Regions from separate parts of the Streptomyces sp. NPDC052107 genome, predicted to be linked through region 2. Evidence: riboswitches for the same ligand, from Rfam matches in the RefSeq annotation. Region 2 holds a riboswitch; each other region holds the start of a gene.
The links. A riboswitch is a leader RNA that binds a small molecule or an ion and turns the genes downstream of it on or off. The one in region 2 is predicted to bind S-adenosylmethionine.
Positions count from the first base shown of each region.

Region 1 (4,153 bases), on a different contig from region 2:
GTGCGCCGGAACGCGTCGACCGCGGCTGAATGTATCTGTCCAACTGCCGTCTGCAACAGGTCAATCGGACGAGAATTCTGGACGGGAACGGTCCGGAATGTGCGGAGAATTCGCCTGACTTCAGGGCAAGTCAGGCTCCACAAACCGCCACAAAAGCCGCATAAAACCCGCGCACTTTGGCTACTTCTTGTCGGGCGTGCGGCATGAATACAGGGCCCTTGACCGGTGGTCCGAGAGCGCGTTCCCCAACTCTACCGCGCTCAATCACACAGAATTGCCTCCTCCGCTTCTCTCACGGAGGAGGCAATTCGATGAACAATGCGTAACTGACGTTACCCTAGGTAACGATCAGCCGCCGGCGACGGCCGGAATGATCGAGACGCCGGCGCCGTCCGGGGTCGCCGTCTCCAGGCCCTGCTCGAAGCGCACGTCGTCGTCGTTGACGTAGACGTTGACGAACCGGCGCAGCTTGCCCTGGTCGTCCAGGACGCGCGCGGCGATGCCGGTGTGGTTCTTCTCCAGGTCGGCGATGACCTCGGCGAGGGTCGCGCCCTCCGCGGCGACCTCGGCCTGCCCGCCGGTGTAGGTGCGCAGGATGGTAGGGATGCGAACGGTCACGCTCATGCGAGGCCAGCCTCTCGGAAGGAGTCCAGGGTCGGTCGGATGGTGGCGGTGAGGCCGGTCCCGGCCACCGCGTCCAGCGTCTTGAGTCCATCGCCGGTGTTGAGGACGACCGTGGTCTTCGCCGGGTCCAGGACGCCGTCCTTGAGCAGCTTGCGGGTGACGCCGACGGTCACACCGCCCGCCGTCTCCGCGAAGATGCCCTCGGTGCGGGCCAGCAGCTTGATGGCGTCGACGACTTCCTCGTCCGTCACGTCCTCCACGGCACCGCCGGTGCGGCGCGCGATGTCCAGGACGTACGGCCCGTCGGCCGGGTTGCCGATGGCGAGGGACTTGGCGATGGTGTTCGGCTTCTGGGGCCGTACGACGTCGTGCCCGGCCTTGAAGGCGGTGGACACCGGTGAGCAGCCCTCGGCCTGCGCACCGAAGATCTTGTACGGCTTGTCCTCGACCAGACCGAGCTTGATCAGCTCCTGCAGACCCTTGTCGATCTTCGTGAGCTGGGAGCCGGAGGCGATCGGGACCACGATCTGGTCGGGCAGCCGCCAGCCGAGCTGCTCGCAGATCTCGTACGCGAGGGTCTTGGAGCCCTCCGCGTAGTACGGCCGCAGGTTGACGTTGACGAAGCCCCAGCCCTCGCCGGCCGGGTCACCGATCAGCTCGGAGCAGAAGCGGTTCACGTCGTCGTAGTTGCCCTCGATGCCGACGAGCTCGCCGCCGTAGACCGCGGCCATGACGACCTTGCCCTGCTCCAGGTCGTGCGGGATGAACACGCAGGAGCGCAGGCCGGCGCGGGCCGCGGCGGCACCGACGGCACCGGCGAGGTTGCCGGTGGAGGAGCAGGACAGGGTGGTGAAGCCGAAGGCGCGGGCGGCCTCCAGGGCCTGGGCGACCACGCGGTCCTTGAAGGAGTGGGTCGGGTTGCCGGAGTCGTCCTTGACGAACAGGCCGCCGGTGACGCCGAGTTCGGCGGCTAGGTTGTCGGCCTTGACGAGCTTGGTCCAGCCCGGGTTCAGGTTCGGCTTGTCGGCCACGTCGGCCGGAACGGGCAGCAGCGGCGCGTACCGCCAGATGTTCGCGGGGCCGGCCTCGATACGGCGGCGCAGCTCTTCGGTGTCGTAGGCGGAGAAGTCGTAGGCGATCTCCAGCGGGCCGAAACACTCCTCGCAGGCGAACACCGGGCCGAGCGGAACGCGGTGTCCGCACTCGCGACAGCTCAGGGCCGCGGCGGGACCGAGGTCGACGGTGGAATCCGTGGAGCTTGCAACTGTCTGCACAGCCATGGAGGCGAGGCCCTTTCTCCTCATCTTCCTCACGACGCACCTCGCCGTGAGACGGATTTGGCACCTTCCCTAGCCGGGAGCCTCGCGGAGCGATCGAGCCTGATCAGGCCGATCTACGAGTACCGACTGGAGGGTTGCCGGGGCTTCATCGGGCCGTGTCCCTCTGCCCCTCTGGATGAGCGGTATGCGGTTGTGGACGCGTGCTGACCCCCGACATGCGATGGTCACCGGCGTTGTTCAAGACTGTAACCGAAGGCCAGGACAGTTGAGATAGTCGTCCGAACCGCGAGATGGATCACACGGTGCAGCCCGTGCGATCACGAACAGTGAGGAGCCGCAGACCGTGCTGGAAGAAGTCGAGCGCTGGCTGGCCACCCGCTCCTGGTCCGTGGCCGATCGCCCGCTCCACCGCATCCTGTGCGCCAAGCAGCGCACCGGCCAGACGATCAGCGTCGTACTGCCCGCGCTCAACGAGGAGGAGACGGTCGGCGACATCGTCGCGATCATCAGGCACGACCTCGTGGAACGGGTCCCGCTCGTCGACGAGATCGTGGTGGTCGACTCCGGCTCCACCGACCGCACCTCCGAGGTCGCCGCCGCCGCGGGCGCGCGGGTCGTTCACCGGGACGAGATCCTGCCCCGCATCCCCGCCGTCCCCGGAAAGGGTGAGGTGCTGTGGCGCTCGCTTCTGGTGACCAGTGGGGACATCGTCTGTTTCATCGACGCGGACCTGAAGGAGTTCTCCTCCGACTTCGTCTCCGGGATCGTCGGCCCGCTGCTCACCGAGCCCGGGGTGGACCTGGTCAAGGGCATGTACGACCGCCCGCTCGCCGGGACGGCCGGGCAGGGCGGACGGGTCACCGAGCTGATGGCCCGCCCGCTGCTGAACATGCACTGGCCGCAGCTGGCCGGATTCGTGCAGCCGCTGGGCGGCGAGTACGCGGCCCGGCGCTCGCTGCTGGAACAGCTGCCGTTCCCGGTCGGGTACGGCGTGGAGCTGGGCATGCTGGTGGACGCCCTGCACCTGGTGGGTCTCGACGCGCTGTCCCAGGTGGACGTGGGCGTGCGCAAGCACCGGCACCAGGACGGGCAGGCGCTGGGCCGGATGGCCGCCGCGATCTACCGCACGGCCCAGCTCCGGCTGGCCCGCGGGCATCTGATCCGCCCCTCCCTCACCCAGTTCGAGCGCTGCGAGGACGGCTTCGAGCCACGCACCTACTCGGTGGACACCGAGGAACGGCCGCCGATGGTGGAGATCACGGAATATGCCGAGCGCAAGGTGGCGTGAACCGGTCGTATACGGGGGCGTGCCGGGCGTGGCCGTGCGTTTGAGCGTTTCCGGGCCGGGCTAGGTTGAGGACCATGGCTTCCACGCAGGGTGCTGCCGAGAAGGCTCGGGTGCTGGTCGCGTCCAATCGCGGCCCGGTTTCGTACGAACTGCGCGAGGACGGCTCGCTGGCCGCCAAGCGCGGCGGCGGCGGGCTGGTGTCGGGGCTGTCGGCCATCGGGCCGAACGCCAACGCGGTCTGGGTGTGCGCCGCGCTGAGCGACACGGACCGGGAGGCGGTACGGCGCTCCCACAACGGGCGCCGGCTCTCGGTCGAGGCGACCGGCGGACAACTGGTGCGGATGCTCGACATCGACGCGACGGTGCACGCGGACGCCTACAACGGCATCGCCAACTCGGTGCTCTGGTTCGTCCACCACATGCTGTACCAGACCCCGCTGGAGCCGGTCTTCGACGCGGAGTTCCGGCGGCAGTGGGCGTCGTACGAGGCCTACAACCGGGCGTTCGCCGAGGCGCTGGCCGAGGAGGCGGCCGAGGGGGCGGCGGTCCTCGTCCAGGACTACCACCTGTGCCTGGTGCCGGGGATGCTCCGCGAGCTGCGCCCCGATGTGCGGATCGGGCACTTCTCGCACACGCCGTGGGCGCCCCGGGAGTACTTCGAGCTGCTTCCCGAGGACATCCGGGAGCAGCTGATGGCGGGCATGCTCGGGGCGGACCGGGTGGCGTTCCTGACCTGGCGGTGGGCGACGGCCTTCCAGAAGTGCGCGGAGGGTCTGGACCCCGAGCGTTACCGCGTGACCTGGCCGTCGGGTGCCCCCAGGACGATCGAACATCTGCGCAAGGGCCGGGAAACCCTGATCGGCGTGCACTCCCTCGGCGCCGACGCCGACTTCCTGCGGGTCCGCGCGCACCAGCCGGACGTCGAGGAGCGGATGGCGGCCCTGCGGGAGGAGATCGGCGA
Region 1 is NZ_JBFAWG010000003.1:185,379-189,531, forward strand. Features, by position in the region: gene AB0M27_RS04630 (MoaD/ThiS family protein) at 349-624, opposite strand; gene thrC (threonine synthase) at 621-1,904, opposite strand; SAM riboswitch class I at 1,922-2,086, opposite strand; gene AB0M27_RS04640 (glucosyl-3-phosphoglycerate synthase) at 2,248-3,192, shown strand; gene AB0M27_RS04645 (trehalose-6-phosphate synthase) at 3,267-4,153, shown strand, end outside.
Region 1: it holds a riboswitch for S-adenosylmethionine, as region 2 does, so the genes downstream of both, thrC (threonine synthase) here and AB0M27_RS00830 (aminotransferase class V-fold PLP-dependent enzyme) in region 2, are expected to answer to the same signal.

Region 2 (4,153 bases):
CGGGACGCCCTGACCCCCGCCACGGCCCTGTTCGTGCACGGCAGCTGGGTGCATCTGCTCGGCAACATGCTCTTCCTCTTCGTCTTCGGCGCGATGACCGAGGAACGGATGGGCCGGGTCGAGTTCACCTTCTTCTTCGTCGGCTGCGGCTATCTCGCCCTGCTCGGCTACGCGGCCGCCAACGCCGCCTCCGAGCAGTCGCTGGTGGGCGCGTCCGGGGCGATCTCGGCGGTTCTCGGAGCGTTCCTCTACCTGTTCCCGCGCGCCCGTGTGACCAGTCTTCTGCCATTCCTGTTCTTCCTGCCACTGCGGTTCCCCGCGTGGGTCGTGCTGCCGTTCTGGGCGGCGCTGCAGTGGGCGGCGGCGGAGCAGAGCTCCGACGGCCCCGGGGTGGCGTATCTGGCGCACCTCGTCGGCTTCGGTCTGGGCTTCGGCTACGCGTGGGTCCGATACGGCCGTACGACTAGAGTGAAGTGCGCCCCAGCTCCGGCACCCGAGGGAGAGAACCAGCCGTGATCACCGCGATCGTCCTGATCAAGACCAGCGTGGACCGGATCCCCGAGATCGCGGAGCAGATCGCTTCGCTGGAGTCGGTGAGCGAGGTTTTCTCCGTCACCGGCACGTATGACTTGATCGCGATGGTCCGGGTGCGGCGGCACGATGATCTCGCCGATGTCATCCCCGGCCGGATCAGCAAGATCCCCGGTGTGGAGGGCACGGATACGCATGTGGCGTTCCGGACGTACTCGCAGCACGACCTGGAGGCCGCGTTCTCGATCGGCCTGGACAACTAGGGTTCGTCCCTGGTTGCCCGCGCCGTCCCCCCGCACCGTCCGGGTGCTGATCACACCGCCGGTACGCAGCGGCCGTCCTCCGTCCTGTACGTCCACTTCGCACCCTCGGTCACGAGTTCCCGGACCGCGGTGACGAAGCGGTCGACATGCTCGTCGGGGGTGCCCGCGCCGAAGCTCACGCGGATGGCGTTGAGGGACTTCTCGCCCGGCGCGGCCTCGGGGGCGCCGCACTCGCCCTGGGTCTGGGGGTCGGTGCCGAGGAGGGTGCGGACCAGGGGGTGGGCGCAGAAGAGGCCGTCGCGGACGCCGATGCCGTACTCGGCGGACAGGGCCGCGGCGAAGTGGGAGCTGTTCCAGCCCTCGACGACGAAGGAGATCACGCCGACGCGCGGGGCGTCGTCCCCGAAGAGGGACAGCACCTTCACCTGGGGAACCTCGGCCAGGCCCGCGCGGACCCCGGCGATCAGGTGCCGCTCGCGGGACACCAGGGCGTCCCAGCCGGCCTCGGTGAGCGCCTTGCAGGCCGACGCGATGGAGTAGGCGCCGATCACATTGGGCGATCCCGCCTCGTGCCGCGCGGCGCTCTCGTGCCACTCCACGTCCACGCCGCCGTCCTGCCGCCGGGAGACCGTGCGGCTGGCCCCGCCGCCCGCCAGGTACGGCTCGGCCGCGCGCAGCCAGTCGGTGCGGCCGGCCAGGACCCCGGAGCCGAAGGGCGCGTACAGCTTGTGGCCCGAGAAGGCGACCCAGTCGAGGTCCAGGTCACGGACGGACACGGGGTGGTGGGGGGCCAGCTGGGCGGCGTCCAGGACGATGCGGGCCCCGTGCGCGTGGGCGGCCGCCGCCAGCTCCCGTACGGGCCACAGCTCGCCGGTGACGTTCGAGGCGCCGGTGACGCAGACCAGGGCCGGGCCGTGGGGGTCGCGATCGGCGAGGGCCCGCTCCAGGGTCGTGACGGCCTGCTGCGGGGTGCGCGGGGCGTTGAGGTAGGTGACCTGGGCGTCCTGCCAGGGCAGCAGCGAGGCGTGGTGCTCGGTCTCGAAGACGAAGACCTGGCAGTCGGCGGGGAGAGCCCGGGCCAGGAGGTTCAGGGAGTCCGTGGTGGACCGGGTGAAGATCACCTGGTCGTCGGGGCGGCAGTCCAGGAACTCGGCGACCGTCTTACGGGTGTTCTCGAACAGGTCGGTGGAGAGCTGGGAGAGGTAGCCGGCGCCACGGTGGACGCTGCCGTAGTACGGCGCGTAGGCGGCTACGTCGTCCCAGACGCGCTGCAGGGCGGGGGCGCTGGCCGCGTAGTCGAGGGCCGCGTAGGTGACCTCGCCGCCGGTGACGAGCGGCACGGTGACATCCCGGCCCAGAACGGGCAGAGGGGAGCAAACGGACTGGTCGGAGGCAGCGGTGAAGACAGACATGGGTGGACTCCCGTGAGGACGTACGAGAAAAGGCGTACGTGGAGAAGCGAAAAAAAGGGTGTGCGGAGGCGGGGCTCGGCGGCCCTATCGCATTCGCTTGCTCACGGAAGGCTCCCTCGATGACCAGGACCCCTGGTCCCGCGCTCTCAGCAGCGCGCGAGGGGTCCGCGCTTGCCGTAGACCTCGCTGCCTACGGCCTGGTCCTCACCCGGGGCACCCCGCCACGGACGGAGGGTTGCCGGACAGCCGGCCGGGGCCGAATGGCTGTCACTCATGACCTGGTACAGGAACGTACGGGAAATGATCGTCGTCCCGCAACCCGAGTCCGGATTGCGGGACGATCCCCGGTGAGCACTAGGCGTTGCTCGCCGCCACCCACCGCTCCAGCGTCCGCTTCGCCGCACCGGAGTCGATCGACTCCGCCGCCGTCGCCATCCCGGCCCGCAGCTGCTCGGTCAGCGACGCGTCCGTGGGCCGCAGCGCGACGAGCGCCGCCGCCGAGTTCAGCAGCACCGCGTCCCGTACGGCGCCTGTCTCACCGTCGAGCAGGCGGCGGGCGACCTCCGCGTTGTACGACGCGTCCGCGCCGCGCAGGGCCTCCACGGGGACGAGGGCGATGCCGACGTCCCTCGGGTCGAAGGTCTGCTCGGTGACCTTGCCGTCCCGGACGACCCAGACCCGCGAGGTGGCGGTCGTGGTCAGCTCGTCCAGGCCGTCGTCGCCGCGGAAGACCAGGGAGGAGTTGCCGCGCTCGGCGAGGACGCCGGCCACGATCGGGGCCATCCGCAGATCCGCCACGCCGACGGCCTGGGCGCGGACCTTCGCCGGATTGGTCAGCGGACCGAGGACGTTGAAGGTCGTACGGATGCCCAACTGGCCACGGGCGGCGGCCACATGGCGCAGCGCCGGGTGGAACTTCACCGCGAAGCAGAAGGTGATCCCGGCCTCCTCGGCGACCTGCGGGACCCGCTCCAGCGGGAGGTTCAGATTGACGCCCAGCTTCTCCAGCACGTCCGACGCGCCCGACGCCGAGGACGCGGCCCGGTTGCCGTGCTTGACGACCTTCGCGCCGGTGCCGGCGACGACGATCGAGGACATCGTGGAGATGTTCACCGTCTTGGCACCGTCACCACCGGTGCCGACGATGTCGACGGTCTCCCCCGGCACCTCGATGACGTTGGCGTGGGCGTACATCGCGCGGACGAGCCCGGTGATCTCCTCCACCGTCTCGCCCTTGGCGCGCAGGGCCACGGCGAACCCCGCGATCTGCGCGTCCGTCGCCTCCCCGCGCATGATCCGGTCCATCGCCCATGCCGTGGCGTCCGCGCTCTGGTCCCGGCCCTCCAGCAGGGCGTTCAGTACCTCGGGCCAGGAACGGCCCGCCGCGGTGTCGCCTCCAGCGGGGGTCACAGCGCTCATCAGCCGCTCCTGGTGTCGTAAGAACAGTGTGATCCCAGCCTATCCACCCGCGGACACGGCGAAGGGCCCCGTCCGTAAGCCGGACGGGGCCCTTCAGCGTGGCGTGGCGACGCGGGGATCAGTGGTGGCCGTGGCCGCTCGTGATCTCCTTGTACTCGTCGACGGTCGGCTTCGGGATCTGGTTGTCCTCCCCGTAGTAGGCGCTGGACAGCTTCACCCGGAGCTTCTCCGAGGCCGGCACCTTGCGCTCGACACCGTTCTCGTCGACCGTCGGGCCGATCTCGGCCGGCTCGTACTGGTGGTGGGCCGTGAGGGTGTGCAGCTGCTCCTGGCTGAGCGGCTCGTGCACCTCGATGAACTCACCGTGCGGCAGGCGCTTGATGATGCCGGTCTCGCGACCGTGCAGCACCTTCTCGCGGTCGCGGCGCTGCAGACCCAGGCAGATCCGCTTGGTGACGAGGAACGCGATGACCGGGCCGACGAAGAAGAAGATCCGGACGAACCAGGTCACGGCGTTGATCGACAGGT
Region 2 is NZ_JBFAWG010000001.1:177,617-181,769, reverse strand. Features, by position in the region: gene AB0M27_RS00840 (rhomboid family intramembrane serine protease) at 1-516, shown strand, start outside; gene AB0M27_RS00835 (Lrp/AsnC ligand binding domain-containing protein) at 513-794, shown strand; gene AB0M27_RS00830 (aminotransferase class V-fold PLP-dependent enzyme) at 845-2,206, opposite strand; SAM riboswitch class IV at 2,369-2,485, opposite strand; gene trpD (anthranilate phosphoribosyltransferase) at 2,561-3,625, opposite strand; gene AB0M27_RS00820 (cytochrome bc complex cytochrome b subunit) at 3,744-4,153, opposite strand, start outside.

Region 3 (4,153 bases), on a different contig from region 2:
GGTGTCGGGGCGGCCGACGACGTCCAGGTCGTAGATCTCGCCACCCTGTTCGCGCAGCCTGAGCCCCTCGGCGAGGAACAGGAAGTCGAACTTGGCGCGTTCGGCGGTGCGCGCGAAGTGCGCGAACGAACTGAACTCGATGTGGCTGCCGGCGGCCGGGTCGCTCCACACGGTGGTGTTGTTGACGCCGGGGAAGTGGGCGGCCAGATGGATCTGCTTCAGCGGCTTGCTCATGGGTGCGGTCGTCCTCTCCGGCTGCTCAGGCGGTGGCTGCTGCTGCGTAGCGGTTGGCGGGGCGGGCGAGGCCGAGCAGGCCGCGCAGGGTGCCGGCCTCGTAGGCCTGCCGGAAGCGGCCCCGGCGCTGGAGTTCGGGCACCAGGTCGCGGCTGATGCGGGGCAGATCGTGCCCGGCGACGGCGGGCCGCAGCCGGAACCCGGTCAGCCCGCCTGTCGCCAGCTCCTCCAGCGTGTCGGCGAGTTGGCTGGCCGAGCCGGTGAAGATCCGGGCGTCGCTCGTGTACGGCTCACCCGCGAGCGCGTCCAGCCGCTCCCGCCTGGCCTGAGCCTCGGCCCCGCTGTCGTCGAGGAAGACGACGAGGTCGCCGAAGATGTGCAGGGTTTCCCGGGCGCGGCCCGCCGCCCGCTGCTCGGCGCGGATCTCGGCGACGATCGCCCGGGCCTGGTCCACGTCGTGCGGGGTGACATAGCCGATGTCGGCCTGGCGGGCGACGAGCCGGTACGCGAGGCTCCGGTGGGCGAGGGCCGTGACCAGGGGCTGGCCCTGGGGCGGGCGCGGCGTGATCGAGGGTCCCTTGACGCTGAAGTGGCGGCCCTCGAAGTCGATGTAGTGCAGCTTGTCCCGGTCGATGAAGCGGCCCGTCGCAGTGTCCCGGATCTCGGCGTCGTCCTCCCAGCTGTCCCAGAGCCGGCGCACCACTTCCACATGGTCGGCGGCCTCGTCGAACAGTTCGGTGACGATGTCCCGTGCGGCCGGGCTGTCGTAGGCCTCGATCCGGCCGATGGTACGGCGGCCGAAGTGGGCGGCCTCGTTCGGCCGGGCGCTGATCTGCACCCGCAGGCCCGCGCGGCCGGTGCTGACGTAGTCGAGAGTGGCGATCGCCTTGGAGATGTGGAACGGCTCGGTGTGCGTGGCCACCACGGTCGGCACCAGGCCTATGTGACGGGTGAGCGGGGCGACGCGGGAGGCGACGAGGACCGCGTCGAGCCGGCCGCGCACCTGGTCGGTGCGCTCGTCGGGGTCGAGGAAGTGCGCGGACTGCGGGCCGAGGCCGTCCTCGATGGTGACGAAGTCGATGAGGCCGCGTTCGGCCTCGGCGACCAGATCGGCCCAGTAGCCGGCGGTGAACAGGTCCCGGGGCCGGGCGACCGGCTCGCGCCAGGACGCGGGGTGCCAGCCGGTGCCGTCCAGGGCGACGGCAAGGTGCAGAAGAGAAGCGGGAGTTGAGGACACGTCGGTGCCTTCCTTGATGTCCGTACGAGAACACCGGCTCGCGAGGGCAGGCGTCGGCGAGGGCGAGCGCGGCAGGAGCAGACCCGGGCCTTGCTGCTGGGCCTGCCGGGGAGAAATGTCAGTGGCGACAGAGCGCGGCGGACACGCGCTGGAGATCTATGTGCGGCCGGGATATCAGACGGACGGAGCGGTACGGGCACGGGGCGCACAGCGGGAGCACGCGTGTCACGGCCGTCACCTCCGTCCGTCCGGCGCGCGGGCGGGCCGGATGGGCGACCGCCTCGCGGATCTCGTCAAGACGCACAACGCGCGACCACCTTCGGTTGTTCCCACATGGCCGGCCGCGGTTGTTCCCGCGCTGCGAACCGGCTCGCGCACTTCCGAGCTGCGGAACCGCTCGCCTGTGTCCCCGCCGCGAACCCGCTCGCTTGTGTCCGCGCTGCGGACCTGCACAACGCGCGAGCGGCGGCGCAGGGTGCACCCGATCGACTCGTACAGCCGGATCGCCGGTGTGTTGCCGGCGGCGGCATGCAGGAACGGGGTGTCCCCGCACTCCCGGATCCGGAACGCGACCGCACGCACCAGGCGGGTGGCCAGCCCCCGGCCGCGGTGACCGGGATCGGTGCGCTGATCTCGGTCCAGCCCGGCAGCCGTAGCCTCTCCCCCGCCATCGCGACGAGCCGCCCCTCGTGTCGGATGCCGAGGTAGCCGCCCATCTCGACGGTCCGCCGGAGGAACGGGCCGGGCCGCGTCCGGGCGACGAGGTCGAGGATCTCGGGGACGTCGTCGGGCCCGAGCCGTACCGCTTCCGGCGCGCCCACTGGTAGAACGGGTTCGTGGCCAGTCCGTGCAGGAACTGCGCGACGAGCACCAGGACGACGGCGGTGACGATCCACCGGCCCGGCCGGCGCAACGGCTGAACTCGCTGTGCTCGCAGGGACGTTGTCGGGGTGTCGGCTGTCGGCGCCTCGACGAGGGAGACGGCGGCGCCTGGGGGTTCACTCATGGTGGGCTCCGGCGGAGTCGGACACCCCGGCTCGCGGCGCGCGGGTGCGGGCACCACTTCGGCACTACGGCACGAGGCGGCGCACGGCAGCGCGCGGGAACCGGTGGCCGGGCGGGCGACGGCACACCACGGCGGCGATGTGCGTCAGGAACGCGAGGGCTGAGAAGGGGGGCCGGAAAGGGGCGTCAGCCCTGGCAGCGGGCAGAGCCCGGTGCGGTACACAGTGCGCTGTTGACGCGGAGCAGATCGACGGCGCGGTCGGCGACGAGGAGCCCGCCGTACGACGATACGCAGCCCTGGGGACGCCTCGCGGCCGTCCTGGAAGCTGCGTACATGACGTCACCTGTCACTGTTCCGGCCCCGCGGGCCCTCGCGCTTACCGAAAACGTCATTCCGGTCCGGTCGTCACCTGGGGCACCCCACCGCGATGCGAGGGTTGCCGGTCAGCGAGCCAGGGCTTGGCGCTGACGCTCATGACCGTTCTGAGCCGTAAGTAAGGCAGTTGCCCGTTCGAATGTCAACGGCCGTCCGCGTGGTGGACGCCGCCCGACCACTGCTCACCTGCGAGAAGCGCCCTCGGCATCCGCGGCGTGGCCCGCCCAGTCCAGGATCTGGACGGCAGCCCCGGCGGCCTCCAGGCCCTGGCAACGGCCGTGGTGGCGGCGGGAGATGCCGTCGAGGTCGAGCGGGCGGCCGAAGGCGGGGTGGGCGGCCAGGCGGCCGGCGTAGGCCCACAGGGCGCGGTGGCCGGCGATGCGGTGGACGGCGGAGGCGTCGAGGTGACAGCGGTGGACGGTGTCCAACTGCACCAGGGCGACCCACAGTTCGACGTCGGCCGCGGTGAGCCGATTGTCGACCAGGTACTCCTCTACGGTCAGCCGGTTCTCCAGCCGGCCCAGGGTGTCCAGGAGCACGTCCAGGGCGGCGGCCCGCTCGGCGGGGTCGGTGCCGGCCTGCCCGGCGCGCTGTGCGGCCTCCTCGATGCCCTCGGCACACATCCGCTCGACGGCCTCGATCACCGACTCCAGACCGCACGGATACAGGGCGGCGCGGCCCTCGTGCGGGAAGCGGTCGAGGTCGCGCAGGATGTCGCGGGCGTGCGTGCTGACGATACGTCCGGACCAGTCGTCGCCGAGCACGGGCGCGAGGGCCGGGCCGGTGTAGCGGTGGGCGCTCGCCTCGTACAGCGGGCGCAGCGCGGAGTGGCCGCCGCCGGGACAGTCCGGCACGGCGGGCAGGACCGTGACCGGACAACCGCCGTCCAGGCCGAGGAGGTTGTGGCCGACGGCGAGGCGCAGCCCGTCGGGGCAGGCGGTCGACAGATGGAGCCGGTAGCGGTGCGGCACGGCGTAGTGACCGCTGCGCGCGTCCCGGCCGATCCGCCCCCGGAAGACGGGGGCGGATCGGTGGGCGGACGGGAGGGTGGCGAGCGGAGTGGTGGACATGCGTCTCCCCGGGTCGTGGGCGTGCGGAAGTGCGGCGTCGGCCGAGGGGCGCGCGGCGCCCCGGCTCAGCGGTGGACGCTGATCGCGCTGCAGACACGCAGCAGGTCGATGTGCCGGCGGGAGGTGAGCAGGGGCGCGCACAACGGCGTACGGCCCGCGAGGCCGGTGACCGTGTCGAGGCGCGTCATGATTCCCTACCCGTTCACTAGGATTCCCACTCCGGAGTGTCGA
Region 3 is NZ_JBFAWG010000043.1:6,683-10,835, reverse strand. Features, by position in the region: gene AB0M27_RS31615 (NtaA/DmoA family FMN-dependent monooxygenase) at 1-234, opposite strand, end outside; gene AB0M27_RS31610 (LLM class flavin-dependent oxidoreductase) at 260-1,471, opposite strand; partial or broken gene AB0M27_RS31605 (GNAT family N-acetyltransferase) at 1,910-2,283, opposite strand; partial or broken gene AB0M27_RS31600 (amino acid ABC transporter permease) at 2,283-2,477, opposite strand; SAM riboswitch class IV at 2,845-2,956, opposite strand; gene AB0M27_RS31595 (glutathione S-transferase C-terminal domain-containing protein) at 3,035-3,922, opposite strand; gene AB0M27_RS31590 (putative leader peptide) at 3,988-4,110, opposite strand.
Region 3: it holds a riboswitch for S-adenosylmethionine, as region 2 does, so the genes downstream of both, AB0M27_RS31600 (amino acid ABC transporter permease) here and AB0M27_RS00830 (aminotransferase class V-fold PLP-dependent enzyme) in region 2, are expected to answer to the same signal.

Region 4 (4,153 bases), on a different contig from region 2:
TTCGGCGACAAATGGGCAGGGATGATCATCCGCTGCCTCGAACAGGGACCGCGGCGGTTCTCGGAGTTGCGGATCCCGCTGGGCGGCATCACCGCCAAGGTCCTCACGCAGTCGCTCCGAGCACTGGAGCGTGACGGCCTGGTCACCCGCACGGTCCACACTGAGCCGGCGCGCCGGGTCGAATACGCATTGACCCCGCTCGGCCGCAGCCTCCTTGTGCCGATGGCCTCAGCGTGCACCTGGGCAGCGGAACACTGGGACGAACTCATCGACGCACGCGAGGCGGCCACGCCGCTCGGCAACACCGGCTAGCACGACCGGCCGAGCCAGCAACCACTGGATCAGTGCTCCGACTCCCGGTCAGGACACGACCCCGGAGCGACTCCACATCGACCACGACCGTGACCGAAGGGCTTGAATCCCTCGTCTCGCGGAAGTCATCGGACTCGACGGCAAGACCGCTATGCGCTATGCGGACTCCGCCCCGGGCCTGACTGCAGCAAGCCGCCGAGACAGGCCCAGCGAGTTGACCACGAACCTGCGGGTCCATCCCTCAGAATCAGAGACCCGACCCATGGGTTCGCCCTGAAGAACCCTCAGTTCGCCTGAACTCGCGGGGATCTCGGCCCGGTCCTCCCGAAGCTGCCGCGAAGTGACAAGTAGCCGACGGTTTCCCCACGCCGTCGGCGCTCGGCCCGGTACGCGGTCCACGCAAGTTCCCCCTGCGGCGCGGAGCGCCAGGGCGTTCCGGTGCGGTCGCAACACTCGGCGTAGCTCAGATCGGGGGCCAAGGAACAGCCCTTCTGGACCGTGCGGCAACGGCCGGTCGGAGCCGCGGGGATGGTCCCTACTCGCGCTCCAGGTCCAGGGGGTTGTCGTCGGCGTCGATGTACTGCTCGGTCTTGGTGTAGCCCATGGCGAGGCTGTTGCGGCGCCGCCTGCCGATGGAGATCACGCGCAGTTCCAGGCGCTTCGTCCAGCCCGCCACGTCGGCCGGGGAGACTGGCCCGACCTCGCACTGGTTCAGCCAGAGCACGGGGTCGAAGCGGTCCGAGGTGCCGGTGAGAGCGTCCGCAAGGTTGAAGGCGATGTTTCGGCGGGCGTGGAAGTCCTGGTCGTCGGATTCAGCGATGGCTGCGGAGATGGTTTCGTAGTCGGCGCGGCTCATCTGTCGGTTCGTGGCCATGGGGCCCCTCCTGGCTTGAGGTGGTTGCTGTTCGGGGGTACGGCACGGGCCGCCGGACTCGGATGTCGAGTCGGACGGCCCGCACGCAGGGGTGCGTATGAATCACGCAGCGATGGACGTGCGCTGTCCTCCGATGGCGCGGGCGCTGCTCAGGCGGGCGGACTGACCGGCGCTGTCTCTGGCCCGGCGGGCGGAGGTGCCGTAGGAGGACGTGCGGGAGCCCTTCCAGGCGCCCTTCGTCTGCTCCCCGCACCCGCGGGGATGGTCCCAACAGCGTCACGCACGAGGACCGCGCCTATGTCGGTCGCGCCGCCGTCGCAGGACAGCAGACGCCAGGCGCCGGAGGTCCAGGCGAAGACCGCGTGCTGGCCGGAGCACCGCCCCAGTTCACGCGCCGCCGAGTCGTTCAGGCCGGCGATGGCGACGCTCTGCTCGATGTGCGTGCCGTGCGCATCGCCTCCCGCTGCGGGTCACCACACGAGCCCTCGCCGGTCGAGCTCGTCGAGGAGCCGGGCCTGGGCGCGGGCGTTGTCTTCGGCAAGGGTGGGACGGCCGTGGGGGTCACACGCCGTGACGAGGTGGAGGGCGGCGGCGCCGGCGGGTTCCGGGAGTTTAGGGAAAGGGCCCTCGGTCGTGCCCCGCGGACGCGGTTTGACCCGTACCGTTCGGTCCGGGAATCGGATGTCGAGGACCGTCCGCCGGTAGAGTTCCCAGTTCGGGGGTGTGGTCGCAGCGTCAGTGACCTGCATGAGGGCCTCCTGTGGACGAAGGACCCCCTTACCCACCGGCAGGGAGATCGGTGCTCGCTCCCACAGGGCCGTGGGAGTCGGTCCTCGGCGCGATCGGCGTCGTGACCGAGCGGAACCATGCCACACCACCGGTCAAGGGGCAAAGCGTTGTGGATCACATTGTGCAAGATCCGGACGGGTGTTACTTTCGCGCCCGGTCACGAGTTCCAGCGTCAAGCCCCGGCTTGCTGGATGACATCCGTTTGCCGCGGATGCCCCGGGGGCGACCAGCCCAGCGCGCGGTGCGTTGGGAAGCCGCAGATCACCGGGGTGCGGACGTGCACTACCGGGGTCCATCGACTCCGGAAGGTTGACCGCCCGTGCCGGTTTCCGACGCGATCCCCGAATTGCCGACGGGGCGGCAGGCCCAAAAGCCTGAGCCGACACCCGGACCCGCCATGTCCGCAGTCGCAGAGCCGGGCCGCGTGGGCCTGGTGGCCATCGGCCTTGACGCTGGACGGGCGCTGTTCTGCACGGCTGAGGCGAGTGGCTCCGGCCGACCTGGAACTGACGAGATCTTCGACGAGTGGCTCGACAGCGGATTCGACGTCGCCTTCTACCGCAGCTCGGACCGCCCCCTTCAGGCGCGTGCTGTAAGCCAGGGGGAGCGTGTTCCCGGATCGCTGATCAGCAGCCGTATCGGAAAGGCCCGGTTGGAGTCGGTCTGCCTGAATCCTCGTCGGCGCGCACCCGTCGGGCCTCGGGAGCCGGACCCGGTGTCTGCGGAGGGCGAGGAGGCCGACGGAACCGATGCCCGTACGGGTGCCGGCATGCCCGGCATCCGCCGGGGAGACGAGGAGGACAAGCGGCGGTACGCGAAGGTGGAGTACCAGGAGGACACCGGCTGCGTTCTGACGGTCGTGGACGACTTCGCCGAAGGAACGGGGAAGGAGTCGGCCCATCACCTGGGCGGCGACATCACCTCGGACACCGACGGAGACTGGTTCGAAACGCTCACCACCCTCACCGAACTCGCCCAGGCAAGGCTGGAAAGGGAGGGGTGGGCCCCGGACGGTCCATGGCAGATCCAGTGGTGGTGCAGCTCGTGCGACGTCACGGACCCGCCGTACGAGACCCTTGAAGTGTTCGAAGAGTACGGCTTCGATCCGGACGAGATCACGCAGCACTATGTGTCCATCTACAGCCAGGGCAGCGACGGCTATTACACCGTCGAGTTCAGTGCGGAGCACCGGGGAGAGGACCACGTCATGTACCTCCAGCTGGAACTGGATGCTGGCAGCAAGGAGCTGGGCAGCGGCAGTCTCGAAGAACTGCGGAGCCACTTGGAACAGGCGACGGAACGGGTGCGGGAGGCCGGCTACACCCCGCTCGACGGCGACTGGAGCGTCCACTGGACACGCTGCCACGTGCCTCTGACCGAGCTGTGACCGACTGACGGCCCCAGGCTGTCGTGCCCTGTGCCCTGTTGTTTCCGTCCAGCCGAAGGGCGGAGAGCGAGCAGCTGCCAGGCACGCGAGCAGTAGCGACGGGGCGCGGCTTTGACAGCACCTGCCCCGGGTCCGTGAGCTTGTGCTCAGGCTTGGGCAGACTGGTCACTGCTGCTCCTCATCCGCTCTCGTACACGGTTGACCACTCGGCGTCCGAGGCGCCCGCAAGCGCCGGCAGTAACTGCTGCGAAGAACGTGCAGGCGCTGGCCTTGGAGTCGTCTTCGCCTACGAAGCCGTAGTAGGCGACGCCCACGCTCAGAAGGGTGCACAGGAGGCCGAAGAAGAGCGTGAGGCTGGCTTCGATTAAGCCGTCGCGCAGCTCGAGCCACAACACTCGGGTCGGGTCAGGGGTTGTGGTGACGGTCGGAGGGGCTGGGTTCAGGGATGTGTTGGTGTCCATGGCCTTTAGTGGACAGCACATCCGGTGCCTGGAGGGCATGAGGCGAACGGTCCCGCAGCATTCCGATCAAGGCAGATCACCGCCGTACATGGCGGGTCGGCCGAACAGGACGGCGTTGTACGGCATTGTTCGGTGAAGTTCGGTGAGATTCGCTGCGGTTGTTCTAGCCTTGCCTCCAGATGCTTACCGGTGGGGGTACAACATGGCTGGTCAGAGCGATGATTCTCATGTGCCGAGCGCGACGTTCGACGAGGAACTGCAGGCGTTCGCTGCGGAACTGAAGGATCTGTGGATCGCAAGCGGGGCGCCTGCCTTGCGGAAGGTGGCGAA
Region 4 is NZ_JBFAWG010000070.1:23,740-27,892, reverse strand. Features, by position in the region: gene AB0M27_RS37790 (helix-turn-helix domain-containing protein) at 1-312, shown strand, start outside; gene AB0M27_RS37785 (hypothetical protein) at 848-1,186, opposite strand; gene AB0M27_RS37780 (DUF3293 domain-containing protein) at 1,657-1,935, opposite strand; SAM riboswitch class IV at 2,131-2,238, shown strand; gene AB0M27_RS37775 (hypothetical protein) at 2,373-3,362, shown strand; gene AB0M27_RS37770 (hypothetical protein) at 3,509-3,823, opposite strand; gene AB0M27_RS37765 (WD40 repeat domain-containing protein) at 4,026-4,153, shown strand, end outside.
Region 4: it holds a riboswitch for S-adenosylmethionine, as region 2 does, so the genes downstream of both, AB0M27_RS37775 (hypothetical protein) here and AB0M27_RS00830 (aminotransferase class V-fold PLP-dependent enzyme) in region 2, are expected to answer to the same signal.